Regions from separate parts of the Kitasatospora sp. NPDC041988 genome, predicted to be linked through region 3. Evidence: riboswitches for the same ligand, from Rfam matches in the RefSeq annotation. Region 3 holds a riboswitch; each other region holds the start of a gene.
The links. A riboswitch is a leader RNA that binds a small molecule or an ion and turns the genes downstream of it on or off. The one in region 3 is predicted to bind cobalamin.

Region 1 (6,919 bases), on a different contig from region 3:
CGGGCAGCGAGCGCGTCGAGGGTGTGGCCGCGCTCGGCGCGCACGCGCTTGAGGTTCCGGGCGAGGGCCTGGGAGACGAGGTCGGGGTCCGGCACGCGGTCAGTCCAGTTCAATATATTGATTCGAATAGTTCACTTGAGTGGACTACGCTGCCCACTCGGCAACGAGTCCATTCGACTGTACTGCGGGGTGCATTGTGCTGTCCTACGTTCCGCCGGCCCTCCCGGCCGCCTCATGAGCGCCCTGCTCGCCCTCTCCGCCAGCCTGCTCTGGGGCCTGGCCGACTTCGGCGGCGGCGCGCTGACCCGCCGGCTGCCCGCGCTGGCCGTGGTGGTCGCCTCCCAGCTGACCGCCACCGTGCTGCTGCTCGCCGCCGTCCTGGCCACCGGCGGCTGGACGGACGCCTCCCCCGCCCTCTGGTACGCCGTCGCCGCCGGGGTGATCGGCCCGTTCGCCATGCTCGCCTTCTACCGGGCGCTCGCGCTCGGCCCGATGGGCGTGGTCTCGCCGCTCGCCACCATCGGCGTCGCCGTACCGGTCGGCGTCGGACTCGCATTGGGCGAGCGCCCCGGGCTCGGCCAGGCCGCCGGGATCGCGGTCGCCGTGGTCGGCGTCGTGCTGGCCGGCGGGCCGGAGCGCGGCGGACCGGCGGCCGCCCGGCGGGTGCTGGCTCTCACCCTTGGCGCCGCCTTCGGCTTCGGCGCGGTGATGGCCCTGATCGCGCACGCCTCCACCGGTGGCGGACTGCTGCTGGTGCTCTGCGTCCAGCGGCTCTGCAACGTCGCCGTCGGCGGCGGCGCGCTGCTGCTCAGCCTGCACCGCGACGGAGGCGAAGGCGGAGGCGGCAGCCGGCTCCTGCCCGGCCTGCGGGCGAGGCTCCCCGCGCTCACCGCGGTCGGCGTGGCCGACGTCGCCGCCAACGGCACGTACGCGCTGGCCTCGCACAGCGGCTCGGCCGCGGCGGCCGCCGTGCTGGCCTCGCTCTACCCGGTGGTCACCGCGCTGATGGCCCGCGGGGTGCTGAAGGAGCGGCTGCGCCCGGTGCAGGTGGTCGGTGCCGGGCTCGCCGTGGCCGGGACGCTGCTGCTCGCGGCGGCCTGACGGGCCGGCTGCTTCGCCGGCTGCTTTCGCCGACTACTTCACCGACTCCGACGCGGCGTCCTCCGGAGCAGCCGCCTTCACCGCCTGAGGGCTCCAGCGCTGCTCGACCCCCGCGAGCCGCCAGTAGGCGATCGCCGCCGCCCAGACCACCACGAACAGCCCGACGATCGCGTAGCCGACGTTGTCCAGCGAGATGTCCGCGATCCAGCCGCTGACCGGGTCGGTGAGGTCCAGCTTCTCGTGCAGCACCCCGACCAGCTCGATGGTGCCGATGATGAACGCCACCGCGATCGACAGTCCAGTGATGGTCAGGTTGTAGTACACCTTGCGTACCGGGTTGGAGAACGCCCATTGGTACGCGAAGTTCATGAACGTCCCGTCCAGCGTGTCGAACAGGCTCATCCCGGCCGCGAACAGCAGCGGCAGGCAGACGATCGCGTACCAGGGCAGCCCGGAGGCCGCGCCGGAGCCGGCCATCACCATCAGGGTCACCTCGGTCGCGGTGTCGAAGCCGAGGCCGAGCACCATGCCGACCGGGAACATCTGGCCGGGCCGGGTGATCGAGCGGGTCGCCCGGTTCAGCACCCGGGCCAGGAAGCCGCGCGAGTTGAGGTGCTCCTCCAGCTCCGCCTCGTCGAACTGCCCGGCCCGCATCGAGCGGAACACCTTCAGGATGCCGAACAGGGCGGCCAGGTTGAGCGCGCCGATCAGGTAGAGGAAGGCACCGGAGGCGGAGGTGCCGACCACGCCGAGCCACTGGTGGGTGACCGACTCGTCGTCCATCAGCGTGTTGGCCAGCTGCGCGCCGCCCGCCACCAGGGCGGCCATGATGACCACCATCGACGAGTGGCCGAGGGCGAACCAGAAGCCCACCGAGACCGGGCGCTTGCCGTCCGCCATCAGCTTGCGGGTGGTGTTGTCGATCACCGCGATGTGGTCGGCGTCGAAGGCGTGCCGCATCCCGAGGGTGTACGCGGTGATACCCAGGCCCACCCCGAAGACCTGGGTGCCGACCTCGTACTTCTCGGGGGCGACCAGGAATATGAGCGTCCCGAACGCCACCACGTGCATGGCCAGGATCACCCCGATCAGCCCGGCCGTGCGGACGGTGTCCTCCCGCCTCCAGCGGAAAGTGGGCAGGACGGACGGCGCCGCCGGAGCAGCGGCGGTTTCGGGCACGGTCATCTGCGGATCACGCTCCAGCACCTCGTGGAAAGTCGTTCGTGAGATGCCGTGGCCGGTCTCCTGGCTGACGGGGCTTCCGTACCCGCCTTCCCAGGCGCGCGAGGCGCCCAGTGGCGTCGTGGGTACGGACGACTCCCCCGATCACAGTGGCGAGGGCCGCTCCGGACTTGAACCCTGAGGGTCCGTCACCGGTCTTCCCGAGCACCACGGCGGGCAACACCGTAGGGGGCCGCGCAGCACCGTTGCAAGGCTGCGCACCTGCGCAGGTGTCCAGGATCACAGGCCGGGGCCTGCAAGAATGTCCGCATGCATCTCGTACCGGCCGACCGCGCGGGTCAGCGCACCATCGACGGGCACCGGGTCTGCGAGGCCATCGCCGCCATCGGCGACACCGGGCACGTCCGGTCCTGGGCCGAGCGGTTCTCACTGCTCGCCGACCCGGGGCGGCTCTCCCTGCTGCTCGCCCTGCACCGCGCCGGGCCGCTCGCCGTCAGCGACCTCGCGGTCGCCACCGGCATGCGCGACCCCGCCGTCTCCCAGGCGCTGCGGCTGCTCCGCACAGCCGGCGTGGTCACCGGGGACAAGGAGGGACGCGTGGTGCGCTACCGGCTCGTGGACGACGCCATGCGCCCCCTGCTGGACGAATGCGCCGCCGCCGAGCACCACGAGCCGGCGCCCGACACCGCCGGCGGCTCCGCGACGGACCACCACGAGCCCACCGCTGCGGCCGGCTGACTCACCTGCCGGCCCGACGGGGGCCCTGAGCCGGCATCATCCGTTCCGCGGCCGGTGTCACCCCTGCCGCACCAGCCGCTCGAAACGGCGCAGCGAGCGCCGGGCCAGCGGGTCGGTGGCGGGCCGCAGGGCCCGGGTGACCAGGCCGGCGGCGGGGAGGCGGAAGGCGCCGAGGAAGGCGAACCGGGTGCCGTCCGGCTCGGGGCGCGCCGCCATGCCGCCGAGCAGGAAGCGGCTGCGCATCAGGCACCAGCCGGGTGTCAGCTCGACGTCGAAGCGGGCCCGCAGCCGGCTGTGTCCCACCACCAGGGCCTCGGCGCGGCCGTCCGCCGGGCCCGCGGTGAGGCGGACGGTGCGGAGATCCGGCAGCCAGCGCGGCAGCCCGTCCTCCAGGTCCGCCGCGACGGCCCAGACCTGGTCGAACGGCGCGTCGATCACCGTCTCGCGGACGTCGGCGCCCGGGGTGACGGCGGCGATGACGTGCAGTCGGCGCACCGGGTCGAAGGCCGCCACCGGCCAGGGGGTCTGCGCGCTCACTGCTGCCACGCCCTTCGGAAGCTGAGTCGGGCCCGGGAGAGCCGGGACTTCACGGTGCCGGCCGCCACGCCCAGCAGGTCGGCGGTGGCCCGCTCGTCCAGGCCCTCCAGGTCGCGCAGCACCAGGACGGCCCGGTGCTCGGGGCTGAGCCGGGCGAGGACGTCCTCGATGTCGGTGGCCAGCTGCGGATCACCGGGGCGGGGCAGTTCGGAGAGGTCGGCCGGGACGCAGCGGGCGACCCGCTTCACATGCCGGACGGCCTCCCGGACGGCGATCGAGCGGACCCAGCCGAACAGCGCGGCCGGGTCCTGGAGCTGGCCCAGCTTGCGGAAGACGGCGATCAGCGCCTCCTGGGTCGCGTCGGGGCCGTCGTCCAGGGCGATCGGGCCGCAGAGCCGGCGGACGTAGGGCGTGACCAGCTCCAGCAGCTCGCTCACCGCCAGTTGGTCGCCGCGCTGGGCGGCGCGGACCAGGGCGGCGGGGTCGCTGGCGGTTCGGGTGTCGGGACCATCCACATCCGCATCAGAGGCGGCGGGAGGCCCGGACGTTCCCTCTCCCGGGCGACTTTCCGGTGTGACGCTCGCCACGGGAACGTCCGGCGGGCGGGGCCGCTCCTGCGGGTGACACACCGTCGCATCCCCTGGGGGACCACCATGAACCGCCGCCGTACCGCCGCCCTCGCCGTCGCCGCCGTGCTCGCCGCCGACGGCCTGCTGCACGTCTACTGGGCCACCGGCAGCACCTGGCCGGCGGCCGACACGGCGTCGCTCTCCCAGGCCGTGCTCAACGCCGACGTGCCGTTCACCCCGCCGGTCCTGGTCCCGCTCGCCGCGGCGCTGTTCACGGGGGCGGCCCTGGTCCTCGCCCGGGGCGGGGTACTGGACGGCCTGGCCGGCCGGCTGCCCGCGGTGGCGCTGCGCTGGGGCCCTCGCGCGGTGGCCGGCGGGATGCTCGCCCGCGGGCTGGCCGGGCTGGTCTGGGCGGCCGGGATCGGGGCCGACACCGGCTCGGTCTTCTACCCGCTCAACCTGGCGCTCTACACGCCGCTCTGCCTGGCCGGCGCGGCCGCCGCCTGGTCGGTCGCCCGCGGGCGGACGGACGGCTGACGGCTCCTGACCGGACCGGGTCGGGCGGCCGGGGACGGCTCAGGCCCGGCCGGCTCGGCCGGCTCGGCCGGCTCGGCGGCCTCAGGCCTGCTGGCAGGTCGGGCACCAGAAGAGGTTCCGGGCGGCGTGTTCCTCGGTCCGGACGTCGGTGCCGCAGACCAGGCAGGGCATCGCGGCCCGGCGGTACACGTAGACCTCGCCGCCGTGGTCGTCCACCCGGGGCGGACGGCCCATCGCCTCGGGGGTGTGCTCGGGGCGGACGGTGTCGATCCGGCCCGCGCCGACGCCCTCGTGCATCAGGGCGACGAGGTCGGCCCAGATCGCGTCCCACTCGGCGCGGGTGAGGTCACGCCCGGCCCGGTGCGGGTTGACGCCGTGCCGGAACAGCACCTCGGCACGGTAGACGTTGCCCACCCCGGCCAGCACCTTCTGGTCCATCAGCAGCGCGGCGACCGTCGTCCGGCTGCCGGATATCCGCCGCCAGGCCGGCTCCGGGTCGGCGTCGGCGCGCAGCGGGTCGGGCCCGAGCCGGTCCGCGACGGCGGCCTTCTCGGCGCCGGTGATCAGCGCGCAGGTGTTGGGGCCGCGCAGGTCGGCGTAGGCGTCGTCGTTCTCCAGGCGCAGCCGGACCAGGCCGACCGGCTCGGGCGCCGGGCCCTCGCCGAAGCCGAACCCGCCGTACAGGCCGAGGTGAATGTGTACCCAGGAGCCGCCCTCGAAGCCGAGGAAGAGGTGCTTGCCGGTGGCCTCGGCACCCGTCAGCACCTGGCCGTCGACCAGCTTGGCGCCGTCGGCGAACCGGCCCTGCGGGCTGCTGGCCCGGACGGGGCGGCCGCCGAAGGCCCTGGCGTTCTCGGCGGCGAGGCGGTGGATGATGTGGCCTTCCGGCACGGGCGTCAGCTCCCCCGGGTGGTTCGACAGGACGCGTCCATCATCGCAGCCGGCACCGACAGCCCGGCCGGGCGCGGGCCCCGGAGGCGGGTGGCTCAGCGGACCGGGATGCCCATCAGCCGCGCCAGGATCACCCGGTCCAGCTCGGCGGCGGTGGCGGCGACGTCCAGGTGCGAGTTGTCGATGATCGGCAGCCCGGAGTTGTACCAGCCGGCCATCCGCCCGTGGATCCGGGCCACCTCCTCGTCGCTGAGCCGCCGGTTGCCGCTGCGCCGGGCGTTGCGGCTGAGCACCGAGTCCAGGCTGGGCAGCAGCACGACCGGGATCATGCCGGGCCCGATGTGGCGCTTCCAGCCGCCGAGGCCGATCGCAGGGCGGTCCGGGAAGACGGCGTCGTCGATGATGCAGGAGATGCCGTTGGCGAGGTAGTTGCGGCAGGCGAAGCCACAGGTGCGGCGGGCCAGCCGGTACTGCGCCTCGGAGGCGTTGTTCCAGCCGGACTGCGGGTTGGCGAAGCCGGACTGCACCCACTCGCGGACGTCGTCCAGGCTGATGTGCGCGGTCGGCGTGGGCCGGCGCTCGGCCCAGTGCCGGGCGACGGTCGTCTTGCCGGCACCGGCGGGGCCGATCAGCAGCACGGCGAGCGGCCCGGCCGGCGCGTGCGGCTGCGGGTGCGGCGGGAGCTGGACGGGCGCGCCGGAGGGCAGCAGGAAGTGCCCGGTGGACCCGGCGGGCACGGGCGCGGGGGCCGGAGCGGCGGTACGAGCAGGGGCCGCGGGGACGACCGGTGCCGCGGGTGCCATGGGACCGGGCGGCGGCACGGGCGCGCCCGGCGGCACCGGCACCGGACCGGTCGGCGGGACGGCCGGGTGGCCACCGTACGGGGGCCGGGCCGCGGCCTGCGGTGCGACCGGCGCGGGCGGTACCGGCTGCGGGGCCACCGGGGAAGGCTGCGCCGCGACGGGCGCCGGCTGCGGAGCCGCCGAGGTCGCGGGCACGGCCTGCGAAGCGCCCGGAGCGCCCGGAGCGGTCTGGGCCGCGCCCTGCGGCACCCCGCTCGCCGGTGGCTGCGGGGCCGGCGGAGCCGTGGCGGTCGCGGTGCCGGGGTACGGCGGGGCCGGTGGAGCGACGGGACGTGGGGGGACGTGCCCACCCCCGGCGTACTGCGTCACGGTCACCTCCCGACTTCCTCCAGCGGGGACACTACACGTCGGCCCGGCAGCGGGCACAGTCCGCCGCCGGGCCGCTGACGAGGGCGGCCGCCCCCGCCCTACCGTGTGGTGAGCTGCTCCGCGAGCGCGCGCAACGCCAGTTCGTACGAGCCGAGGCCGAACCCGGCGATCGTCCCGGAGGCGACCGCGGCG
Region 2 (6,919 bases), on a different contig from region 3:
CCGAAGGGCCTCGTCGTAGCGTCCGGCGTCGTGATGGACGACCGCCAGGTTGAACTGCATGCCGGGGTCGTCCGAGAGCTCGACCGCGCGTGCCAGGTCGGCACTCGCGCCGTCCAGGTCGCCCTCCTCGTAACGGAGTTCGCCGCGCAGGGCCCACGCCTGGGCGTACTCGGGGTCGACGGCGAGGGCGGCTTCCCAGGCGTCGGACGCCGCGGGCGTGTCGCCGTCGGCCGCCAGCAACTGACCCTTCAAGCAGAGGAGTTGCGGGCTCGCCGGGGTGGCCGCGAGGCCGGCCAGGACTTCGCTCCAGGCGAGCTGGTGCTCGCCCGACTCGAGGAGCAGGGCGGCCCGGTTGAGGCGGGCGTCGGCGAACGCCGGGTCGAGCTGGAGGACATAACCGAAGTCCGCCACCGCCGCCTCAGTGTCGCCGAGCTCGGCCAGGACGTCGGCCCGGTTGAAGTACGCCTCGGGGAACGGCGGCGAGAGGCGGATGGCCCGGTCGTAGTCGGCCAGCGCCTGCTCCGGACGGCCGAGGTCGCGCCAGAGCATGCCCCGGTCGAAGTAGTACTCGGCGTAGTTGGGGTCGCACTCGATCACCGCGGTGTAGTCGGCGACGGCCTCGGTGTGACGGCGGAGACCCGCGTACACCTGCGCACGGTTGTAGCGCAGCACGGATCGGTGCAGCGCGTGCTCGTGGTCCTCCAGCGTCTCGTCGAGCCGGGCGATGCAGGCGTCCAGCAGCGCCAACGCCTCCTCCAGGCGGCCCTGGTGGACCTCGATCAGCGCGAGCCCGTTGCGGTTGAACACCACGCGCGCCTCCCGCTCCTTCGGCTCGGGATGCCACTTGGCGAAGGCGATCGCCTGGTTGACCCAGCTCCGGGCCAGCTGGTGGTCGCGCCGGTCGGCGTCGAAGTGCCGGGTGTGGAGCATGGCCGTGGCGTACGCGGCCTGCATGTGGACCTCGGGCGAGGTGCTGAGCGCCCGGGCCTCGTCGTACAGCGGCAGCGCCCGCTCGGCGAGGCCCAGCGCGGCGAAGGAGGTCGTCATCTTGGTGGTGAAGGCCCACCAGTGGGTCGGGCTGCTCTCGTGGGTGACCAGCCGCCGGCCGCGTTCGCCGAGGTCGAGGACGGCGTGGTAGTAGCCGAGGTCCATGCAGTGGTCGAGCGCGTGGCGCAGGATGTCGGCCCCGGCGCCGGACGGGTCGCTGCCGTGCTCCGCGTGCCAGGCGATGGCGCCCAGCCGCAGGGAGGACTCGCCGGCCGTCTCCAGCTCCGCCCGCCGCAGATCGTGCAGCCGGGCGCGCTCGGTGGGCGGCAGGCCCAGGTAGGCGGCGATCTCGTCCGGATTGTCGCCGACGCCGTCGCCGGCGATGTAGCTGCGGCCGAGCGCGGCGTCGGCCGGGGTCCGGGAGTGGCCCTCCGCCGACCGGCCCTCGTCCGGCCGGCCGCCCCGGTCCGACAGGTCGAGCACCGTGCACCAGGTGGCGAGGGCGGTCGGAAGGTCCTCGCTTCCGATGCCGGCCGGGCGCTCCGGCGGCTCGCTGCCGGTGGTGACGACCACGGTGAGCAGCGCGGGATCGATGCGCCGCAGCAGGACGGCGAGGAACTCGGCGTCGGTGGGGTCGGCCCGGTGGGCGTCGTCGACGATCAGTGTGCGCGGGGCCGGACCGGCCGCGCGCAGGTACGCCTCCAGGAACTCGACCAGGCCGTGGGCGATCCGCAGGGTGCGCAGCGCGGAGTAGAAGCGGGTGCGCTCCTTGGGCACCGCCAGGGAGGTCAGCGTCTCGCGGGTGGCGGGCACCAGGTCACGCAGTTCCGGCGTGGTGGAGAGGATTTCGATGTCGTGCCCGGTGACGGCCTCGGGGCAGCGGGCGAGCGCGTCCGGGACGATCGCCCGCAGGATCGAGCCGACGGCGGTGTAGGGCCCGCGCAGCCGGCGGTCGGCGTTCACCGCGGCGAGCACGGGCGGCAGGTCGAGCCGCTCGCGGGCGTCGACGCGGGCGGGACGCCCGGCGGCGCGGACCCAGTGGTGGCGGTGCTCGGCCATGACACAGCTGCCTTTCGTGCGGTGGCGCAGGGGCGAAGGGAGGGTTCGGGGCTCAGGCCGACCGGGCGGCGCGCCGCTCGCGGGCGGCGAGCACGACGACGGCGGCGGTCTGCGCGAGGCTGAGCAGCATGAGGGCGAGCGAGTCGAGGCGGCCGGCGAGGTCGGCCTGTCCGGTCAGGCGCAGCCACATGTCGTGCAGCATGCGGTACGCCGTCGGTACGACGACCCCGGCGAACATCGTGAGGGTGAACACGTAGCCCACCAGCATCAGCCAGGCGTACCAGCGCGCCACCCTCCGGTCGACCGGGTGGTGGGCGGAGAGGTCCAGCGGCGGCCGGCCGACGACCCGCCGAACGGCGTTGCGCAGCACGTCGGTTGCGGCGGCATGGAGGTTCACGCAGCCCAGGACGGTACTGAGCAGGACGTAGATGTCGGTCCGCAGGTAGAAGAACCCCTGCCAGGCGAGGCGTAGTGCCGTGGCGTAGGCCATCGCGAGACAGAGCGACGCGACCACCCCGTTGGCGTCGCGGGTCACGTCGGCGACCAGGGTGAGCAGGGCGATCGCCAGGGCATCGGCCAGCATGCCGGCCATGATGGGCAGATAGCGCTTCCGGCGCGGCACGCTGACCAGCCCGTCGAGGGAGGTCTCCAGCACCAGGTAGACCAGGCGGCGGCCGATGGAGAGCCGCGAGCGCAGGCCGAGCCGGCGGCCGGCCAGGGCGTGGAAGGCCTCGTGCAGGGCGAGCAGCGGCACCTGGCCGACGAACAGCATCAGCACGACGAGGGTGTAGGACGAGCTGAAGAACAGGTTGTCGACGCGCGGGACCAGCTCGGGCACCCGGACCATCTCGGTCACGGCGAGGGCCGTCACCAGTGCGTAGCCCACGAGGGCCGGTCGGCTGAACACCAGCTGCCCCAGACGCTGCCAGCGCACCGGCGTGGCAGGTCCCGCCGGTGTGTCGTCGCCGGCGGGGCGGACGAGGTCGAGGTCGACGAGCGCCTCGACCAGGTCGGCGATGTCGACGCTCTCACCGTGCACGGCCTCGTAGCGTCCGGCGGTCTCGCGGGGCGTGAGGCCCTCGGCCAGCATCCGGACCAACTCGGCACCGTCGGCGGGGAAGACGGCGTAGGTGTCGGTCTCCGGGCTGCCGATGGTGACCTCGTCGGCCTCGGGGAGGTACACGAGCTCACGGAGCGGTATCGGCCGGTCCAGGTCGATGCCCGGGGCGGTGGAGTTGCTGTCCGTGGAGGAGTGCACGGATCCTCCTGCGGGAGGTAGGCGGAGGGGGCGGGGTGGAGCGGTGCCGGCCGGACGTAGTGGCCGGCCGGCACCGTGTTCCCCCTTTACCCGGGGGGATCGGTTCAGTTCTGCACGGCGCAGGACCACGGCAGGTACAGCGCACGGGCCGCGCTGGTCAGGCGAACCGGGCCGGCCTTGCGGACGACGATCTTCTTCATCGCACACACCTCCTTCGGTGATGGGTCATCAACAGTGCCATCAGCTGAGATGAATGACCCACTGGGAGCCATCCATGCCAGCTTGGCGATGGACCAAGAGTGATGAAGGTGTGGTGATCGTGTCAATAGATCCAGGCGCCCTGACCTGAGCAGGCATCAGCTCCCCGAGGAAGTCCCCAGGTCGAGGGCGGTGCGGAGACCTCAGGGACGGGAGAGCAACTAATAAACTGAAATAACGGACCGGCGCCCTGCTCTCCACATAAGCTGATCCCGCAGACCCCAAGGACACCCGAGCGGGCCACCCTCCGGTGGGGCTGCGCGCCGCTGCGCGCCGCTGCGCGCCCGCCCCTGCCCGGCCCCTACCCGGCCTCGGCGTCGACCTCGACGGTCAGGCCTTCGACGGTCAGGCCTTCGACGGTCAGGCCTCCGACGGGCCGGCTCGCCGCGCCGTGTCCCTCACACGTTCCGGCCCCGGTGCGGGAATGCGCAGCGAGTCCAGCAGCGGGGGAAGCGGGCCCTCCGGCGGCGCCTGCCCGGCGGCGCGGCCGATCTCCCCTATCCATGCGCAGAGTTCGGCCGTTCCCGTGGCGTCGGTCACGTTCCCGAACCAGACCGGCCGGGCGCGCCGACCGTCCTCGTGCCGCCCGTGCGGGCGGACCACCACCACGTTGGCCTGCTCGCAGGGGCCCAGGCAGTCCGTGACGACCAGGCGCGCGGCCGGCAGGGCCGCCACCGCCTCGGCGAGCACGGCCAGTTGACCCTCGTGATCGGTGCCGGGCCGCTTCCTGGCAGTGCCGCAGCAGCAGCCCCGGCAGACCACGACATCGACGGCAGCCGTTACCGGTGACATCGCCCAACCTCCTCGTGGGGTTCCGCGCCCCAACCGTCGGAGAAACCACGGGTCAGTGTCCTGACTCCCGGATCGACGCTCGCCCCGACCTTCCGGCCACAAGGCCGTGATCGTCACCTGCAGGGGGTCGCTCCCCGGTCACAGTGGCGGGACCGCCCCGGAATCACACCGGGTTCCTGCGCACCGTGGTCTCGGATGCTTACATTTCGTGCGCGACCCTGCCCCACCGCGTACGAACACGTCAACCCGGGCCCACTCACGCGAGGCGCCCGCAGCGCACGTTCCACCGGCCGGCACGTCCGCTCAGGTCCGTGACGGAGAGCGGCTCCACATCGAGCCGCCAGAACGCCGAGGCCGGCGCGCCGAGCGCGTGCTGGACGGCGGCCCGAACGACGTCCGGTTCCGTGACCACGACCACCCCTCCCGCCTCCGGGGCAAGGGCGTCGAGCCAGGTACCGACCCGCGCGAGGACATCGAGCAGGCTCTCCCCGCCCTCCGGGGCGAACTCCGGATCGGCCAGCCACCGGGCGACCGCCCCGGGCTCGGCCGCGGCCACCTCGTCAAGCCTGCGGCCTCTCCAGCGGCCCATCTCGCGCCCGCCGGGAGCGGACCGGGCCGAGGCGGGGAGGCCGAGGGCCTCGGCGGTCTCGCGGCACCGGACCGACGGGGAGACGAGCACCTGACCGGTGGCCCGGATGTCGCCGGCGGCTTCCCGCGCCTGCCGCAGCCCCGCCGGGTCGAGCGGGCTGTCGTCGTCGAAGCGCGCCTGCCGCATCGCCTCGCTCATCGCCGCCGAGATCAACGTCACCCGCACCGCCACGCCGCTCCTCCTCTGCCTCTCCGACTGTCCCGTGGAATCCGCCGATCGGTCCACGCACGCGGCGCCGGGGCGTGCACCCCGGGACAGACCGGCGGATCCGCGCCGCCCGCACGCTCCTGGCGCAACCGCCGGCTGCCGATACCGTCTGCTCGATATGACGAGGACGGCATGACGGAAGTCCGGTGCGAATCCCGCACGGTCGCGCCACTGTAAGCCAGGCGGGCGCCGCCCCCACAGGGCGGTGGCCCCGAGTGTCAGCGGATGGTGATCCGGTCGAGGTTGGGGCCGCCGTCGGCGGTGGTCGAGGTGACCCGGATGGCGTTGGCTCCGGCCTTCAGCGGGACCGGGAGCGAGCTGGTCGCCCAGCTGTCCCAGCCCGCGGTGGGCGGGAAGGGGCGCCCGGCGGCGATCCGGGTGCCGTTGACGGTGATGTCCATCGGCCGGTCGACGGTGGTGCCGTTGGCGTACCTCAGGTCGAGGGTGGCCCCGGACGCGGCTCCCGCCTGAACCGTCCACTCGGCGTAACTCCCGGCGGAGTTAGCCAGGTTGACGAATCCGGTGCCGCCGTACCCGGCGTGGTCGGCCTCGATGGTGCCCTGCGAGATCCGTGCCTCCTCCGCCTGGTAGACGCCGGAGCCGCCGGAGACCAGCTGGTAGCCGCGCATCGCGGTGGTCAGCAGGTAGCAGTCCTGGAGGGAGCCGGAGGTGTCGCCGAGCGAGCGGTAGATGCCCCACTTGGGCCGCACTCGGTCCGCGAGGAAGGTGTCGACGCCGGTCCTGGTGACGTCGACCACGGTGGCGCCCGCGCTGCGCAGGATCCACCGGACCGACCCCGAACTGCCGTCCCCCACCTTGATCTGGAAGTCGACGTCCACCCAGCGGTCGTGCAGCTGGTCCAGGCTGGTACGGCCCACCAGGACTCCGCTGACGGGGAGTTGGAGTTCGATGGTCTGCGCGCCGCCCACCCGGCGCAGGGACTGCACGACGATTGGCGAGGTGCCGTTGCCGGGCTGCTTCATCTGCATGATGTGGGTGAAGGTCGTGGTCGCCTTCAAGGAGGAGGGGATGTACATCGAGTAGGTGGTCCGCCAGGTCTGGCCGGGCAGCCACTGCAGGTAGGCCCCGCCCGCGGGGCTGCGCATGCCGGTGACCTCGTGGCGCTGCCGGTCGGTGGAGCTGTCCCGGTCCACCGTGTGCATGGTCCAGCGGTAGGTGTCGTTCTCGACCCGGATGTGCGGATGACCGGCCGGATGGGAGTCGGCGCGGTCGTCCTCGATCGTCTCGAAGGCGGCGAGGCCGACGGTGGCGGCCGACGGTGCCCAGCGCTGCTGCCAGCTCGCCACGGCCAGGGTGGCGGCCGAGGCGGTGGTGCGCGGCAGTCCGGCGGTGGCGACGGCGGTGAGGGCGGCGCCGAGGACTGTTCTGCGCGAGGGCCTGTTCATGGCGCTACCGTGCCTTCCCCGGGGAGGAGTGAACTGGGTGACGTACAGAATCCCGGGATGAGGGAACACGGTCAAGAGATGTGGTTAGGAAAGTTTCCCAACCAATCCCGGAGCCGCCGCAGGACCACCCCGGCCCCGTCCGGGAACGGGCGCGCCCGAGTGGAAGGCACGCCGCCACTGCAGGCGACCTGGGTGCCCAGCCCACCCACACGCCCCGGTTGATCGGCGCCGGCACGCCGGCCCCGGAACCGCCGCCCGCGCGGGAACCTCCGGGCCAAGACCAACTGGCTACGCTCGGTGGCA
Region 3 (6,919 bases):
GCGGAGCGCGTGCAGAATGGAGGACGAGCCGGTGAGCAGCGCCTCGTCGGGCGCCTCGCCGTTCTCGTCGACCCGCCAGGAGATCGGCCCGCCGGGCAGCCGCAGGCCGACGATGAAGTCCAGGGCGCGCCTGACGACGGGCCAGATCCATTCCAGGAAGGCGTCGTCGCCGGTGCTGAGGTGGTGGTGCCAGACGCCGACCGCGACGTACGCGCAGAAGTTGGTCTCCTTGGCCGCGTTGGAGACCTGGCCGTCCGTGCCGCCCTGCCCGTAGCTGTAGGCCGCGTACCAGGATCCGTCGGGGTTCTGGTTGGCAGCCAGCCAGCGGTAGGCGGCCTCGGCGGCGGCGTGCTCGCCGGCGGTGTCCAGGGCCATCGCGGCCTCGGTGTGGTCCCACGGGTCGAGGTGGTGGCCGGTGAACCAGGGTATGGCGCCGTCGCTCTGCTGCTCGGCGAGGATGCTGCGGACGGTGCCGGCGGCCTGCTCGGCGTCGAGCACCCCGTCCAGCAGCAGCACCTCGGGGACGGCGGCGGTCACTCGCCGGCCCGGGCGGTCTCGGCGCGGTTGGGCTTGGAGGCGTAGGCGACGAAGCTCTTGCCGATGACCGGGTTGAGCGCCTTCTCGGCGGCCTTGGTGAGGGTGCTGATCACCGGGGTGCCGACGATGTCCCAGACCAGCAGCTGGTGGTAGGCCCTGACCGGCAGCGCCTTGTCGTTGTCCACGCCGACCGCGCACTTGATCCACCAGTACGGCGAGTGCAGCGCGTGCGCGTGGTGGGTGCCGTACGGCTCCAGGCCGGCGTCCTTGAGCTTGCCGACCAGTTCGTCACCGCGGTAGATGCGGATGTGGCCGCCCTCGACCTCGTGGTACTCGTCGGAGAGCGCCCAGCAGATCTTCTCGGGCAGCCAGCGCGGCACGGTGACGGCGAGCAGGCCGCCGGGCTTGAGGACGCGGAACATCTCGTTGAGCACGCCCTTGTCGTCCGGGATGTGCTCCATCACCTCGGAGATGATGATCTTGTCGAAGTACTCGTCCTCGAACGGCAGGGCCAGCGCGTTGCCCTCCATGGCGACCGCCGACGCACCTTCGGGCGCCTCGCCGGCCTGCTCCATGGCCGCGAACCACTTCCTGACCTCGGCGATCTCCTCGGTGTTCTGGTCGAGGGCGATCACGTTGGCCCCGCGCCGGTAGCACTCGAACGCGTGCCGCCCCCCGCCGCAGCCCAGGTCGAGCACCCGGTCGCCGGGGGCGAGCGGGAAGCGCGAGAAATCAACGGTCAGCACTGCGGGGCTCCCATTCCTTTGGTACCAAACGCCCCTGACGACACATCAGACCGGGCGGGGACAGAATGACTTGAAGAGGGTGACGTGACGGCCGTCAGGCCACGTACCGCCAGCCCGGACCGGAGCGGGCCCGCTGCCCGACCCCGGTGGCGATCGCTGCCCGGTAGCCCTCGACGGTCAGTTCGGCGGCCCGCTGCCAGGTGAACCGTTCGAGCACCCGCTCGCGCCCGGCCTCGCCGAGCGCGTCGCGCAGCTCCGGATCGTCCAGCAGCCGGCCGAGCGCCGCCGCCAGCGCGTCCGCGTTGCCCGGCGGGACGGCCAGACAGGTCTCGCCGTCCGGCCCGGCCACCTCGGGGATCGCCCCGCCGGTGGTGGCGACCAGCGGCGTACCGGTGGCCATCGCCTCGGCGGCGGGCAGCGAGAACCCCTCGTACAGGGACGGCACGCAGGCCACTTCGGCCGAGCGGTAGAGGTCGACCAGCTCCTGATCGGTCAGGCCGCTGCGGAACTCGATGTGCCGTTCCAGGCCGAACCGGCGCACCGCCTCGGTGACCGGCCCCTGCTCCTTCTGCGGCTTGCCGACCACGACCAGGTGCGCGTCCCGCTCGGTGCGGACCTTGGCCAGCGCCTCCACCAGGTACACCAGCCCCTTGAGCGGCACGTCCGCACTGGAGGTGGTGACGATCCGGCCGGGCACCCGCCGCACCGTCCCCGACGGGGACCAGAGCCGGGTGTCGGCGCCGATCGGCACCACCGAGACCGCGCCGGGCGCGGCGCGCAGGTGCTCGACGATCTCCCGCTTCGAGCTGCCGGAGACGGTGATGATGTGCTCCAGCCGGGCGGCCACCCGGCGCTGCATCCGGGTGAAGGCGTACCAGCGGCGCAGCGACAGCCGCCTGAGCCGGGTGGGGGCCGCGTCCAGCTCCAGCTGCCGGTCCACCGTGATCGGGTGATGGATCGTGGTGACCAGCGGGAACCCGTGCCGCCCCAGGCCGAGCAGGCCGTAGCCGAGCGTCTGGTTGTCGTGCACCACGTCGTAGCGGCCCTTGTGCAGGGCGAGGTACCGGCGGGCGCGCAGCGAGAAGGTCAGCGGCTCGGGGAAGCCGCCGGTGCGCATCGTGGCGACCTCCAGCACGTCCACCGGGCCGCGGTACTCGGCGAGGTCCGGGGTGCGGAACGGGTCGTCGGCGCGGTAGAGGTCCAGGCTGGGCAACTCGACCAGCCGGACCGAGCCGGGGCCCTCGACCTCGTCCAGTACGGGGTACGGCTGGGCGCCGATCACGTCCACGTGGTGGCCCAGCCGGGCCAGTTCACGGGAAAGGTGCCGTACGTAGACGCCCTGGCCGCCGCAGAACGGGTCGCCGCGGTACGACAGCAGGGCAATCCGCAGCGGTTGCGCGGTCATCCTCGGCCCCCATCTCTGCTGCTAGGTGTGCTGCCGGTCGGTAAAGTAGATCAGGTTTCAGTGTGGTGTGGAGTTCGCCACTGACCATGTGAACAATGAGAGACCTTGAAGATACCGGCCCGTAGCTTCTCGTCAGGAGCCAGGGCTGGTGATTCACGCCACGCCGGATCACCCGCCCGACCTGCCGGACCTGCTCCACCGGACCGGCAGGACGGACCTGCTCCGGAACCGTTCCGGACCTGCTCCGGCACTTCAGGAGCACCCCGCCAGTCTCGCGCACCGGGAGCACCCTTGCCGTCGCCCGCCGCACCACACCCTGCGCCGCCCGCCGCGGCGCACCCCGCGCCGCGCTCCGCACCGCAGCCCGCGCCGCACCCCGACGGCCCGCCGCTGACCGCCCGGCAGGCCGAACGGCGGCGGCGGATCCTGCGCTCCGCGACCGCGCTGGCGGCCCGCGGCGGGTACGACGCGGTGCAGATGCGGGAGGTCGCGGAGGGCGCGCAGGTGGCGCTCGGCACCCTCTACCGGTACTTCCCGTCGAAGGTACATCTGCTGGTCGCGGTCATGCTGGAGCAGTTGCAGAGCCTTCAGGAGCACGTCCGGCGGCACCCTCCGGCCGAGCTCGAACCGGCCCCGCGGGTCGCCGAGACACTCACCCGCGCGTTCCACGCGCTCCAGCGCGAACCACTGCTGGCGGAGGCGATGGTCCGGGCGCTCTCCTTCGCGGACCGCTCGGTCAGTACCGAGGTGGACCTCGTGAGCACCGCCACCGGCCAGCTCATCCTGGACGCGATCGGCCAGTCGGGGCCGCCCACCGACAGCCAGCGCGCCGCCGTCCGGGTGATCGAGCACACCTGGCACTCGGCCCTGGTGTCCTGGCTCTCCGGCCGCTCCTCGATCGCCGAGGTCCGCGCCGACCTGCACACCGCCGCCCGGCTGCTCACCCTGCCCTGACGTCGGCCTGCCGCCGGCCCGTCGCCGCCTCGCCGCTGCCGGTGCCGGCGCTCGCCGGTGCTCGCCGGGCCCTGTGGCGGCGCCTCGCCGGCCAAGTGGAACCTGTTCTCGCCCGGGCCGGTTCGGCAGCCCCCGTGCGGCGGCTAAAGTCGACCCGCAGGACAACTCCATCCCGCTTCTCCTCCGGGGAAAGCCGGTGCGAATCCGGCACTGACCCCGCAACCGTGAGCCCGGCGCTGGACGGCCGGGCGAGTCGGAATGCCCGGGGAGAGGCGAGCGGCCACACCGGGCACACCCGCACCCGGCACCGTCGAGGTCTACGGAACGGCCCACCCGGGCCACCACCGCTCACCGAAAGGCTCACCTCCACCATGCTCACCGCCGCCCGCCTGGGCGCCGCCGCCCTGTCCGCCGCGCTGCTCACCGGCGGCGCCGCCGCTCCGGCCCTCGCCGACAGCCCCTCGCCCAGCGCCGCCGCCGTCCCCGAAGGCCTCTACGGCAAGGGCGACCCGACGTTCGACGGGGTGTGGCGGCAGTCGCTCGCCCTCACCGCGCTGGCCGGCGCCAAGGTGACGCCCGCCGACTCCGCCGTCTCCTGGCTCACCGGCCAGCAGTGTGCGGACGGCGGCTGGCCGTCGTTCCGCGCGGACACCGCGGCCGCCTGCGCCGCCGCGACCGAGGACAGCAACGCGACCGCCGTCGCCGTCCAGGCGCTGGTCGCGCTCGGCGGGCACCAGGACGCCGTCGACAAGGGCGTCCAGTGGCTCAAGGCCAACCAGAACGCGGACGGCAGCTGGGCCTACAATCCCGGCAGCCCCGGCGACGCCGACTCCACCGGCCTCGCCGTCAACGCCCTGCTCGCCGCCAAGGTGGACCCGGCCGGCGTCGCCAAGGCCGGAAAGAACGCCTTCGACGGGCTGGCGCTCTTCCAGCTCGGCTGCGCCGCCCCCGCCGACCAGCGCGGCGCCTTCGCCTACCAGCCCAAGCCGGACGGCGCGCTCGAACCGAACGCCCTCGCCACCGGCCAGGCCTCGCTGGCCGCGGTCGGCGGAAAGCTGCCGGTCACCAACACCAACCGGACCGACGCCGCGCCCAAGGCGCTCACGTGCGCGGACGGCTCCACCGGCACGGGCGGCTCCGCGCCGACAGCCGTGCCGCGCGCCGACTCCGGCGAGGCCACGGGCGCCTACCTCACCGCACAGCTCGCGGCCGGCGGGCAGCACCTCACCCTGACCACCCCCGGCGCCGCCCCGACCCCCGACTACACCGCCACCGCCTGGGCCGCGCTCGGCCTGATCCAGGGCGGCCACCCGCAGCAGGCCACCGGCGCGGTGGACTGGCTGGCCAAGGAGGGCACCGCCTGGACCAAGGGCGGCACCGACGCCTCCGCCACCGCCACCCTGCTACTCGTCGCCCAGGCCGCCCAGCGCGACCCGGCCTCGTTCGGCGGCGACCTCGTCGCGCAGCTGACCGCCCTCGGCCCGGCGCCCAAGGCGACCGCCCCGGCCTCGGCCTCGGCTGCCGCCTCCGCGCCGGCGAAGGAGAAGAAGGACGGCGGCATCGGCCAGTGGTGGCCGATCGGCATCGGCCTGCTCATCGGCATCGGCGGCGGCGTGCTCCTGAGCATCCAGCGCAAGCGCGGCCCGAAGCTGTGACCAGCCCCGCCACCCCGACCGGCTCCGGCCCGGCCGGGCCGACTCCCGGGGCAGGCGCCGCGAGCTCGTGTTCCGGTGCGGAGCGGCGGGTTGCGGAGCGGCGAGTCCGTGATCGGCGGGTCGCGGATCACGAGGTCGCGGATCACGGGGTCACGGATCGCCAGGTCACTGATCACGAGGTCACGGATCGCCAGGTCACTGATCGCCAGGTCACGGATCGCCAGGTCGTGGACGCGCCGGTGGCGACCGGCCGGCCGACTGTCACCGGCAGGCCCGCGCCCACCACCCCGCTGCCGCCCGCCGGCCTGCCTGGCCGGCTCCCGGCAACGCTCGCCCCGACACCGGCCGCCCCGGCAACGCTCGCCCCCGCACCCGCGGCTCCCAGTCGCTGTCGGCGGGTGGCGCCCGCGCTCGTCCGGTTCGTCGCCGGGGTGGTGGCCGGGGTGCTGATCCTGTTGGTCCTCGGGGCCGCGCCGGCGCAGGCCGCCGGGTACCGGTACTGGTCGTTCTGGAAGTGGTCCGACGGCGCATGGGCCTACCAGCAGCAGGGGCCCGCCGTGTACGTGCCACCGGACGGCGGCGTGGACGGGTGGCGCTTCGCCGTCAGCCCCGACGGCGGCCGGGACGCCGCCCGCCCCGGCACCGCCCCGGACTTCGCCACCGTCTGCGGCAGCACGCCCGCGCAGCAGGGGCGTAAGCGCGTAGGTGTCGTCCTGGACTTCGGCACCGCCGCCGACGCCGCCGGCGAGACCCCGCCCGGGCCCCGCACCGCCTGCGCCGTCGTGCCCGGCAACGCCAGCTCGGCCGAGGTGCTGGCCACCGTCGCCCCGCCGCTGCGGTACGACACCAACGGGCTGCTCTGCGCCATCGCCGGCTATCCGAAGGCCGGCTGCGCCGACCAGCTCGGCGGAGCCGGCCGGCCCAACGATCAGCCCTCCGACCGTTCCTCCGCCGACGCCGCTGCCACCACCGCGCGCAACGACGGCTCGCCCGGCACCAGCGGCCCGGACCTCGGCGTGATCGCCGGCGCCGTGCTCGTCGCCGTCCTGGCCGCGGGCACCGTCTGGCAAGCGCGCCGCCGCCGCTGAACAGGCACCCGAATATGTTGACCGGTCCACATATATCGACCGGTCTATATATATCGACCGGTCTACTTATGACGACCGGTCTACAGAAAGGGCTCCCGCCCGACCAGCCGGAGTAGGAAGTCGGCCCATCCGACTTCCTACTCCAGGGCCACCCCGAGTCAGCCCCGAGTCAGCTCCAGGCCCACCCCCGCACCCCACCCGCACAACAGCCCGCCCCCGCCAGCCCCGCCCCACCCCCGCCCTCCCCGACCTGGACCTCCTCCCCCGTGACCACACCCCGCGCCGCCGGCCCGCCCCGCACCCCCCGCGCCACCCGCCGCCCGCCCGTCGGCCCCCGCCAGCTGCACCCCGGGGCCTGGTGGCTGTGGGCGCTCGGCCTGGGCGCGGCGGCCACGCGCACCACCAACCCGCTCCTCCTGCTGCTCCTCGTCGCCGTGGCCGGCTACGTGGTGGCCGCCAGGCGCGGCGATGCGCCGTGGTCGCGTTCGTACGGCGCGTTCCTCCGGCTCGGGCTGCTGGTGCTGGGCATCCGCC

Region 1: linked by a shared signal. The riboswitch ahead of nicT (Nickel transporter NicT) and the one ahead of ACZ6NC_RS02975 (prenyltransferase/squalene oxidase repeat-containing protein) in region 3 are both predicted to bind cobalamin.
Region 2: linked by a shared signal. The riboswitch ahead of ACZ6NC_RS06740 ((2Fe-2S) ferredoxin domain-containing protein) and the one ahead of ACZ6NC_RS02975 (prenyltransferase/squalene oxidase repeat-containing protein) in region 3 are both predicted to bind cobalamin.

What each region holds. Positions count from the first base shown of each region.
Region 1 is NZ_JBVJCO010000010.1:47,333-54,251, forward strand. It holds gene ACZ6NC_RS12700 (helix-turn-helix domain-containing protein) at 1-95, opposite strand, end outside; gene ACZ6NC_RS12705 (EamA family transporter) at 235-1,101, shown strand; gene nicT (Nickel transporter NicT) at 1,135-2,286, opposite strand; cobalamin riboswitch at 2,320-2,510, opposite strand; partial or broken gene ACZ6NC_RS12715 (ArsR/SmtB family transcription factor) at 2,593-2,934, shown strand; gene ACZ6NC_RS12720 (SRPBCC family protein) at 3,079-3,558, opposite strand; gene ACZ6NC_RS12725 (RNA polymerase sigma factor) at 3,555-4,073, opposite strand; gene ACZ6NC_RS12730 (DUF3995 domain-containing protein) at 4,212-4,664, shown strand; gene ACZ6NC_RS12735 (Fpg/Nei family DNA glycosylase) at 4,746-5,555, opposite strand; gene ACZ6NC_RS12740 (AAA family ATPase) at 5,651-6,496, opposite strand; gene aroQ (type II 3-dehydroquinate dehydratase) at 6,826-6,919, opposite strand, start outside.
Region 2 is NZ_JBVJCO010000004.1:155,119-162,037, reverse strand. It holds gene ACZ6NC_RS06750 (tetratricopeptide repeat protein) at 1-2,046, opposite strand, end outside; gene ACZ6NC_RS06745 (hypothetical protein) at 2,099-3,304, opposite strand; gene ACZ6NC_RS06740 ((2Fe-2S) ferredoxin domain-containing protein) at 3,923-4,354, opposite strand; cobalamin riboswitch at 4,387-4,557, opposite strand; gene ACZ6NC_RS06735 (histidine phosphatase family protein) at 4,611-5,174, opposite strand; gene ACZ6NC_RS06730 (carbohydrate-binding protein) at 5,429-5,839, opposite strand; partial or broken gene ACZ6NC_RS06725 (Tat pathway signal sequence domain protein) at 5,819-6,616, opposite strand.
Region 3 is NZ_JBVJCO010000002.1:5,305-12,223, reverse strand. It holds gene ACZ6NC_RS02995 (glucosidase family protein) at 1-537, opposite strand, end outside; gene ACZ6NC_RS02990 (class I SAM-dependent methyltransferase) at 534-1,283, opposite strand; gene ACZ6NC_RS02985 (glycosyltransferase family 4 protein) at 1,378-2,688, opposite strand; gene ACZ6NC_RS02980 (TetR family transcriptional regulator) at 2,980-3,642, shown strand; cobalamin riboswitch at 3,806-3,926, shown strand; gene ACZ6NC_RS02975 (prenyltransferase/squalene oxidase repeat-containing protein) at 4,014-5,297, shown strand; gene ACZ6NC_RS02970 (SCO2322 family protein) at 5,696-6,385, shown strand; gene ACZ6NC_RS02965 (CbiQ family ECF transporter T component) at 6,652-6,919, shown strand, end outside.